DNA from 2 places in the Streptomyces sp. NPDC007095 genome. Region 1 is predicted to be linked to the other one. Evidence: riboswitches for the same ligand, from Rfam matches in the RefSeq annotation. Region 1 holds a riboswitch; the other holds the start of a gene.

The links. A riboswitch is a leader RNA that binds a small molecule or an ion and turns the genes downstream of it on or off. The one in region 1 is predicted to bind cyclic di-AMP.
Positions count from the first base shown of each region.
Region 2: it holds a riboswitch for cyclic di-AMP, as region 1 does, so the genes downstream of both, ABZ656_RS26790 (M23 family metallopeptidase) here and ABZ656_RS32665 (M23 family metallopeptidase) in region 1, are expected to answer to the same signal.

Region 1 covers NZ_JBEYFS010000114.1:23,848-28,399, reverse strand. Annotated here, with positions in the region: gene ABZ656_RS32670 (pitrilysin family protein) at 1-1,355, shown strand, start outside; cyclic di-AMP (ydaO/yuaA leader) riboswitch at 1,654-1,814, shown strand; gene ABZ656_RS32665 (M23 family metallopeptidase) at 1,827-2,591, shown strand; gene ABZ656_RS32660 (GntR family transcriptional regulator) at 2,852-3,547, shown strand; gene ABZ656_RS32655 (HPr family phosphocarrier protein) at 3,731-4,012, opposite strand; gene ABZ656_RS32650 (GNAT family N-acetyltransferase) at 4,192-4,552, shown strand, end outside.
Region 2 covers NZ_JBEYFS010000082.1:33,051-37,602, forward strand. Annotated here, with positions in the region: gene ABZ656_RS26770 (dihydrofolate reductase family protein) at 1-1,092, shown strand, start outside; tRNA gene ABZ656_RS26775 (tRNA-Met) at 1,166-1,239, shown strand; gene ABZ656_RS26780 (hypothetical protein) at 1,391-1,582, shown strand; gene ABZ656_RS26785 (PP2C family protein-serine/threonine phosphatase) at 1,735-2,904, shown strand; cyclic di-AMP (ydaO/yuaA leader) riboswitch at 3,161-3,318, shown strand; gene ABZ656_RS26790 (M23 family metallopeptidase) at 3,330-4,367, shown strand; gene ABZ656_RS26795 (aldo/keto reductase) at 4,426-4,552, shown strand, end outside.

The sequences.
Region 1 (4,552 bases):
AGCCCCAGGCGGGTCAGCCCAAGCCCTGGGCCTTCCCGGCGCCCGAGCGCGGCACGCTGGACAACGGCCTGACCGTGCTGCGCTGCCACCGCCCCGGCCAGCAGGTCGTCGCCGTCGAGGTGCTGCTCGCCGCGCCGCTGGAGGCCGAGCCCGCGGGCCTCGACGGCGTCGCCACGATCATGGCGCGCGCCTTCTCCGAGGGCACCGACAAGCTTTCCGCCGAGGAGTTCGCCTCCGAGCTGGAGCGCTGCGGCGCCACCCTGGACGCGCACGCCGACCACCCCGGCGTACGGCTGTCGCTCGAAGTGCCCGTCTCGCGCCTGCCCAAGGCGCTCGGGCTGCTCGCCGACGCCCTGAGGGCACCGGCGTTCTCGGACAGCGAGGTCGAGCGGCTGGTGCGTAACCGGCTCGACGAGATCCCGCACGAGACGGCCAACCCGGCCCGGCGTGCCGCCAAGGAGCTCTCCAAGGAGCTGTTCCCGGCGACCTCGCGCATGTCGCGCCCGCGCCAGGGCACCGAGGAGACCGTCCAGAAGATCGACTCGGCGGCCGTACGCGCCTTCTTCGACAAGCACGTACGTCCCGCCACGGCCGCCGCCGTGATCGTCGGCGACCTGACGGGCGTCGACCTCGACGCGCTGCTCGCCGAGACGCTCGGCGACTGGACCGGCTCGTCCGCCGAGCCGCGCCCCGTGCCGCCGGTGACCGCCGACGACACCGGCCGTGTGATCATCGTGGACCGCCCCGGCGCGGTCCAGACGCAGCTGCTCATCGGCCGCGTCGGCGCCGACCGGCACGACCGTGTGTGGCCCGCCCAGGTGCTCGGCACGTACTGCCTCGGCGGCACCCTCACCTCGCGCCTGGACCGAGTCCTGCGCGAGGAAAAGGGCTACACCTACGGTGTGCGGGCGTTCGGCCAGGTCCTGCGTGCCGCCCCGGACGGAACCGGTATCGCGATGCTCGCCATCAGCGGCTCCGTGGACACTCCGAACACCGGCCCGGCGCTGGACGACCTCTGGAAGGTGCTGCGCACCCTCGCCGCCGAGGGCCTGACGGACGCCGAGCGCGACATCGCCGTACAGAACCTGGTGGGGGTGGCGCCCCTCAAGTTCGAGACCGCGGCGGCCGTGGCGGGCACGCTCGCGGACCAGGTCGAGCAGTACCTGCCGGACGACTACCAGGCGACGCTGTACCAGCAGCTCGCCGCGACCGGCACCGTGGAGGCCACCGCGGCCGCCGTGAGCGCCTTCCCGGTGGACCGTCTGGTGACCGTCCTTGTCGGCGACGCCGCGCACATCCAGGAGCCCGTCAAGGCCCTCGGAATCGGTGAAGTGACCGTCGTTCCGGCGGAGTAGGGGTTCGGCGGAGCAGCGGCTCAGTAGAAGCCGGCTGGAAGCCGAGCCGCACGCGGAGCGGAAGAGCGTGACTCCGTAGGGCCCGGGTGACTGAAGAGTCGCCCGGGCCCCTTTTTGCTCGGATTTCCGCTCGGATTCCGCTTGGACTTCATCCCCAAGATGTCCGTATTGGTAGGGAGGTTGCCCGTCTGCCCTGTGGCATGCACTACAAAAACCGTGATCCGTTTGTTGATTGAAAGACGCCCCGTCTAGCGTCGGGGCGGCTGTTCGTCAGGCAGTGCGCCGCGCCCGCGGCACCGGACAGTCATCGCCGAGTCCCCGTACGGCGCGAGCCAGGGGAGCCGGGGACCCATACGCAGTCCCTGGGGTGAATCGGACGCCCTCCCTGGAGGGGGTCCGTAGGAGACCTTCCTGCTCCGAACCCGTCAGCTAACCCGGTAGGCGAGAGGGAAGGAAAGGATCAGCCCCTACATGGCGTTCACCTGTGGCCCCGGGAAACACCGCCGTCCGAGCCGCGTGAAGCGCTCCACCACGAACGCCGTCGGCGTCGCCGCGCTCACCACCACCGGTGTCATCGGAACCCTGGCCGCCCCGGCGCTCGCCGCGGACGCCTCCGTCGAGCAGACCGGGCTGACCCAGGCCGTCACCCTCGGCGACAGGGTCGCCGCCCAGATTGACGCGCAGGCCGCCGCCCAGCAGCGCGCCGCCGACGAGGCAGCGGCACGCAAGAAGGCCGAAGAAGCCGCGCGCAAGAAGGCCGCCGAGGAGGCGAAGAAGGAGCGCGAGGCCAAGGAGCGTGCCGCCCGCGCCGCCGAGCGCAAGCGCCTCAACACCTTCGTCCTGCCGATCACCGGCTCGTACATCTCCACCGGCTACAAGACCGGCGGCAGCCTCTGGTCCTCGGGCAGCCACACCGGCGTCGACTTCCACGCCGCCTCCGGGACCCCGGTCCACGCGGTCGGCTCCGGCACGGTCGTCACGGCCGGCTGGGGTGGTGCCTACGGCAACCAGATCGTCCTGAAGATGCACGACGGCACCTACACGATGTACGGCCACCTGTCGTCCATCGGCGTCTCCGTGGGGCAGACGGTCACCCCGGGCCAGCAGATCGGCCTTTCCGGCTCCACCGGGAACACCACCGGGCCGCACCTCCACTTCGAGGCCCGCACGACGGCGGAGTACGGCTCCGACATGGACCCGGTCGCCTACCTCCGCTCGCACGGCGTGAACGTCTGACGCTCGCGCGGCGTGATCCTCCGACGCTCGGACGGTGTGATCCTCTGCCGCTCGCGCACCCTGGACGTCCGACGACCGGCGTCAACACTTCCGAAGCCCCGGCTCCCCACAGCCGGGGCTTCGTCGTTTCGAACGACTGTCTGTCCAAAAAATATCCATGGATTCCGGCCCGCCATCGGAAATTCAGGCTCTCTGCAATAGAGTCGCTGAACAAGCGTCAATCGACCGCGTTTCGCGGGGATTAAGGCGGAGGTCCGGTCATGCGCATTCCCGCGCACTCGGTATGCACGGCGATCCGTGACGACATCGTCGCGGGTGTCTACGAGCGCGGCAGCCGGCTCACCGAGGAACTGCTCGCGCGCCGCTACGGCGTGTCGCGGGTCCCCGTGCGCGAGGCCCTGCGCACGCTGGAGGCCGAGGGCTTCGTCGTCACCCGTCGGCACGCGGGCGCATGCGTCGCGGAGCCCACCGAGCAGGAGGCCGCGGACCTGCTGGAGATGCGCATGCTCCTGGAGCCGCTGGGCGCCGCGAGGGCCGCGCAGCGGCGCACCGAGGCTCACCTCAAGGTGCTTCGAGGCCTGGTCAGGCTGGGGCAGGAGCGGGCCAGGAGGGGGAACAGCGAGGATCTGCGCTCGCTCGGCGGCTGGTTCCACGAGACCCTTGCGCAGGCCTCCGGGAGCCCCGCCCTGACCTCCACGCTGGCCCAGCTGCGGCACAAGATCGCCTGGATGTACGCGGTCGAGGCGCCGGCCAATCCGGCGGAGTCCTGGGCGGAGCACGGCGGGATCGTGGACGCGGTGGCGCGCGGCGACAGTGAGCGGGCGCGGGCCGTCACGGCGCTGCACACCGAGCGCGCGACGGTCGCGCACCGGCTGCGCTTTCCCGGCGGGGGAGATCGGCCGGAGCGTGTGAGGACTTCGCAACGTCCCGTAAACATGATGGGCGTGCGTCATTAACACCGGCGCCGTATACAAAGAGGGGTAATTCGCGGGGGATTACTTCTGCTGCCCGTAATTAGGAAACGCGAAGGGCCCGCCCGATGTTTTCGGGCGAGCCCTTCGAATGTGTGCGGGGCTGGGTCTTTTGGTGCGAAGACCACTCCCGCCGTCAATTGAGGAACCCCGCTCGGGGGCTCTTTCTCAGACGGTCTCGGGGAGCTCCTCGAGACCCTCCGCCACCAGCTTCGCCAGCCGGTCGAGCGCGGCGTCCGCACCCTCGGCGTCCGAGGCGAGGACGATCTCCTCGCCGCCCTGGGCGCCCAGGCCGAGGACCGCCAGCATGGAGGCCGCGTTGACGGGGTTGCCCTCCGCCTTGGCGATCGTCACGGGGATACCGGAGGCCGTGGCCGCCCGGACGAAGATGGAGGCGGGACGGGCGTGGAGGCCCTCGGCCCAGCCGACGTTGACGCGGCGCTCAGCCATGTGATGCTGCCCTTCAGGTGTTCAGGGTTGTCTAGACCAGTGTTCCACAACGTGAAGCGAGCCCGGGGCAGGGTGCTGTTCCTGTCCCGGACTCCGCGTCGGATCCCGGCCTGGATCCGACTTCGGTGCCCCTAGCCTGCCTCGCGCCGTTGTCGGACGCGAGCCGTACTCTGGGGCCCATGCAGACCTCGTCGGACCGGCACGAGTACCCCTCCCACTGGGAGGCCGACGTGGTGCTGCGCGACGGCGGCACCGCCCGCATCAGGCCCATCACCGTCGACGACGCCGAGCGGCTGGTGAGCTTCTACGAGCAGGTGTCGGACGAGTCGAAGTACTACCGCTTCTTCGCGCCCTATCCGCGCCTGTCCGCCAAGGACGTCCACCGCTTCACGCACCACGACTTTGTGGACAGGGTGGGGCTCGCGGCCACGGTCGGCGGCGAGTTCATCGCCACCGTACGCTATGACCGTATTAATGCCGATGGTCGGGCCGCCTCCGCGCCCGCCGACGAGGCCGAGGTCGCCTTCCTCGTGCAGGACG
Region 2 (4,552 bases), on a different contig from region 1:
CTGGACGACACCGGCCCCGAACGCCTGCTGCTCTCGGGCCCGGCCGACTTCGACCGGGTCGACGAGGTGCGGGCGTCCAGCGACGCGATCCTGATCGGCGCCGGCACCATCCGCGCGGACAACCCCCGGCTGCTGGTCAACTCTGCCGAGCGCCGGGCGGCGCGGATCGCCGCAGGACGCCCGGAGTACCCGCTGAAGGTCACCGTCAGCGGCTCCGGCGACCTCGACCCGGACGCCCAGTTCTGGCACACGGGCGGCGAGAAGGCCGTCTACACGACGGACAAGGGTGCCGAACGCGCCACCGACGCCCTGCGCGGACTGGACGTCGACGTGGTCCCGACCGGCGCCGAGCTGGACTGGCGCGTCGTGCTCGAACACCTCCACGACGTACGCGGGGTGCGGCGGCTCATGGTCGAGGGCGGCGGGCGCGTGCACACCCAGCTGATGGCACAGGGGCTGGCGGACGAGCTGCAGCTCGCCGTCGCGCCGCTCTTCGTGGGGGAGCCGGACGCGCCACGGCTGTTCGGACCCGGGGGATATCCGCCGGGCCGGATGCTGCTGGTGGAGACACGGCCGGTCGGGGACGTCGTCCTCATCCGCTACGTCCCCACCGCACCCGGGGCGGGCGCTCTCGCCTCCGCCGCGGACCGGCACTGGCTGGGCGTCGCCTGCGAGCTGGCGGCGCTGTGCCCGCCCTCGGAGACGGCGTTCAGTGTGGGGGCGGTGGTGGTGGCGGCCGACGGCACCGAGCTGGCGCGCGGGCACTCGCGGGAGGGCGACGACTCCGTCGTGCACGCCGAGGAGGCGGCGCTCGCGAAGATCGATGCCGCGGATCCGCGGCTGCGCTCCGCCACCGTGTACAGCAGCCTGGAACCCTGTGCGCGGCGGGCGTCCCGGCCCGCGCCCTGTGCGCGGCTGATCCTCGACGCGGGTGTACGGCGGGTGGTCACCGCGTGGCGCGAGCCCGACACGTTCGTGACGGGGGCCGACGGGAACGGTCTGCTCGTGGCCGCGGGGGCGGATGTCGTCGTACTGCCGGAGTTCGAGGAGCGGGCCGTGGCGCCCAATCGGCACCTTCTCGCGGCCGGGTAGGGGCGGCCTCGCGGGCGTCCGCGAAAAGCCTGGTGAATCGGGCCCCGCGGATGGCGTACACTAATTTCAACGACGCGGGGTGGAGCAGCTCGGTAGCTCGCTGGGCTCATAACCCAGAGGTCGCAGGTTCAAATCCTGTCCCCGCTACTGAAGGCCAAGGGCCGGAACTCGGAAACGAGTTCCGGCCCTTGGTTTTTTCCCGTGTGCCGTCCCCGGTTTCTTGCCGCCCGGCTTTCCCGTGTGCCGTCCCGCCCCGGGTTTCCCTGCCGACGCGACTTTCTGTAGTCTTCCGCTCACTATGAGTCGTACTCGGTGGCTGGTCCGGCGCGCGCCGGCGCTCGCGCTGCTGCTCGCCGCGTGCGCGCTGTTCCTCGGGGTCTGTCACGGCGGTCATGACTTCGTGCCGGACGGCGGGACCGTCGTCGCCCCGGCCGGGCACCACCACGGGCGCGGCGGAGCGGGTGGCGTCCGGTGGTCGGGCTCGGACTGACGCGTCCCCCGGTCGGCCCCTCACCACTCGCCCCCCGCCCCCGCGCCGGGAAGCCTGGACGGGTGGGGCAGCAGCGAGGAGGCGCGCGGCGGGCCGAGGAGCCGAACGACGAGCCGTACGACCGGTCCGGTGGGCGATTGCCCGGGGGTCCCATGCCCGATCCGGGGCCGGGAGGCGAGTCGGTGCCCTGTCCGGTCGAGCCGGTGCCCTGCCCGGTCGAGTCGGTGCCCCGCCCGGTCGAGGCGGACCGGAGCCGGATCTCCTGCGCGCGCAACCTCGTCCGGGTGCTGCCCGCGCTGCTCATCCTGGTCGGCGCGTTCTACGACTACTTCACCCCGATGGCCTTCACCGCGGGCCCCCTCCTCACGGCCGCGCCGCTCGTGGCCGCCTCACTCTTCTCGCTGCGCGGCACCGTGCTCACCGGCATCGCGGCGCTCGTCGCGGTGCTCACGATCCACATCCGGCTCGGCATCGTCTTCAAGGTGGACGCGCTCACGGAGGTCGCCACCGTGGCGACCGTCGGCGTGCTGGCCGTGCTCATCAACATCCTCGTCCGTCGCACCGACGAACGACTCGCCTCGGCCCACCAGATCGCCGAGGCGGCCCAGCGTGCCGTCCTGCCGGAACCCGACCGGTGGATCGGCGGCCTCGACGTCGCGGCGCGCTACGAGGCCGCGCAGGCGGGCGCGTTCATCGGCGGCGACCTGTACGCGGTGCAGGACTCCCCGCACGGCGTACGGCTGGCGGTGGGCGACGTACGCGGGAAGGGCATGGAAGCGGTGGCCGCCGTCGCGGTGCTCATCGGGGCGTTCCGGGAGGCGGCCGAGCAGGAGGCCACGCCGGAGGCGGTCGCGCAGCGGCTGGAGCGGGCGCTGGCCCGCGAGGGCACCCGGCGCAAGGGCCTCGACGCCTTCGAGGGGTTCACCACCGCCGTCCTCGCGGAGATCACGCATGAGGGCGGCCTCGTACGGATCGTCAACCGCGGCCACCCGCCGCCGCTGCTCCTGCACGCGGACGGAACGCTGGTCATGCTCGCCGCCGCGAACCCCGCACTGCCGCTCGGCATGGGCGAGTTGGGCGGCTGGCCGGACCGTGCGCAGGTGGCGGAGTTCCCGCACGGGGCCACGCTCCTCTTCCACACGGACGGACTGTCCGAGGCCCGCGACGCGCAGGGGCGCTTCTACGATCCGGCCGCGCGCCTGGCCGGACGGACCTTCCCCGGCCCCGACGTCCTGCTGGCCACGCTCTCGGAGGAGGTCCGGCGGCACACGGGCGGCGCACTGACGGACGACATGGCACTGCTCGCCGTACGGCGGCCGTAGTCACGGGAAGGGACGTTCTTGATCGTTGTCACGAGGGGTGATCGGTCGATGTCCCTCCGCATAACGACTGACACACCGTCAAATAACTGCCGGGTAGGAGGGTGCGGTCAACTCGCCCGATTTCCGCCGCTCATGGTCGGTAAGTCCTGGCCAAAAGTGGTTAACGATCAGTACGAACAGCTTGGAATCCGGTACCCGTGTCTATTAACGTTCGATAACGCAGCGCGGTCGTCCCAGCCGTCACAAGAGTCGGCTCCGTGCGCACGCGCCGAATCCCGCAAGGGAACCGGGGAACCACCAACTTGGGGTGAATCGAGCGTCTTTCACGGTGGAGACACCGTGGGTTGACGCGCGTAGGAGACCTTCCTGCTCCGAACCCGTCAGCTAACCCGGTAGGCGAGAAGGAAGGAAAGGAGCACGCCCACGTGGCGTCCAACCGGCCTGCCCAGCCCACTTCGTTCCCGCCGAACGACACCCAGACTTTTGGCTACGCCTACGGCAAGGACGAGGGCCCCTGGGAGGAGTGGAACCCCACCGAGGATTCCATCCGTCCCCTCCGCGGCCGGCACCGCGTCTCCAAGCAGCGCGGCGGGGGACTCGCCCGCAGCTCCACGGTCCTGGGCGTCGGCGTCATCGCCGCCGTCGGCGCGGGCGGCATGGCCACCGCGGCGCCCGGCAAGCCGCCGGTGTCCATCTCGCTGCCCGACCTCTCCTCGGTCACCCAGTCCGCCAAGGCGCTGATATCCGACGGCGGTTCCAGCACGCCGAAGGGCTCCGCCACCCCGCTCACCAGCGCCGGTGTGACCAGCGCCGACGCCGCGCAGGGCAACAAGGACGCGGGCGAGGCACTGCGCGCCCGCATCATCCTGCAGGCCGAGTCGCAGCAGGACCAGGTCGACAAGGCGGCCCAGGCCGCCGCCGAGTCCGCCGCGACGAAGAAGGCGGTCGCGCTGGCCGCCAAGCAGAAGGACGACGCCGAGGCCAAGGTCGCCGCCGCCAAGAAGAAGGCGGACGAGGACGCCAAGCAGAAGGCCGAGGCCGCGCGCCTCGCCGAGCTCGCCAAGAGCTACTCGCTGCCCACCTCCTCGTACACCCTGACCTCCCGGTTCGGTGACGCCGGTTCCATGTGGTCCTCCGGGTACCACACCGGCCTCGACTTCGCGGCCCCCACCGGCACGCTGATCAAGGCCATCCACAGCGGCACGATCACGGAGGCGGGCTGGGCCGGCTCGTACGGCTACCGCACCATCCTCACCCTCGACGACGGCACGGAGCTGTGGTTCTGCCACCAGTCGTCCATCAGCGTCAGCGTGGGGCAGAAGGTGGCCACCGGCGACGTCATCGGGCGCGTGGGCGCGACCGGCAACGTGACCGGGCCGCATCTGCACCTGGAGGTTCACCCGGGCGGCGGCAGCGCGATCGACCCGATGGCGTGGCTGCAGAGCAAGGGCCTGAACCCCTGATCGTTCCCGGGGGCCGTGTGCGGAATACGGCAGTCCGCTACGGCTGTTGAAATGGGGCATGACTTCTCTCCGCAAGCTCGGCTCCTCCGACCTGGAGGTCTTCCCGCTCTCCCTCGGTGGCAACGTCTTCGGCTGGACAGCCGACGAGGCGCAGTCCTTCGCCGTGCTCGACGCGTACACGGCAG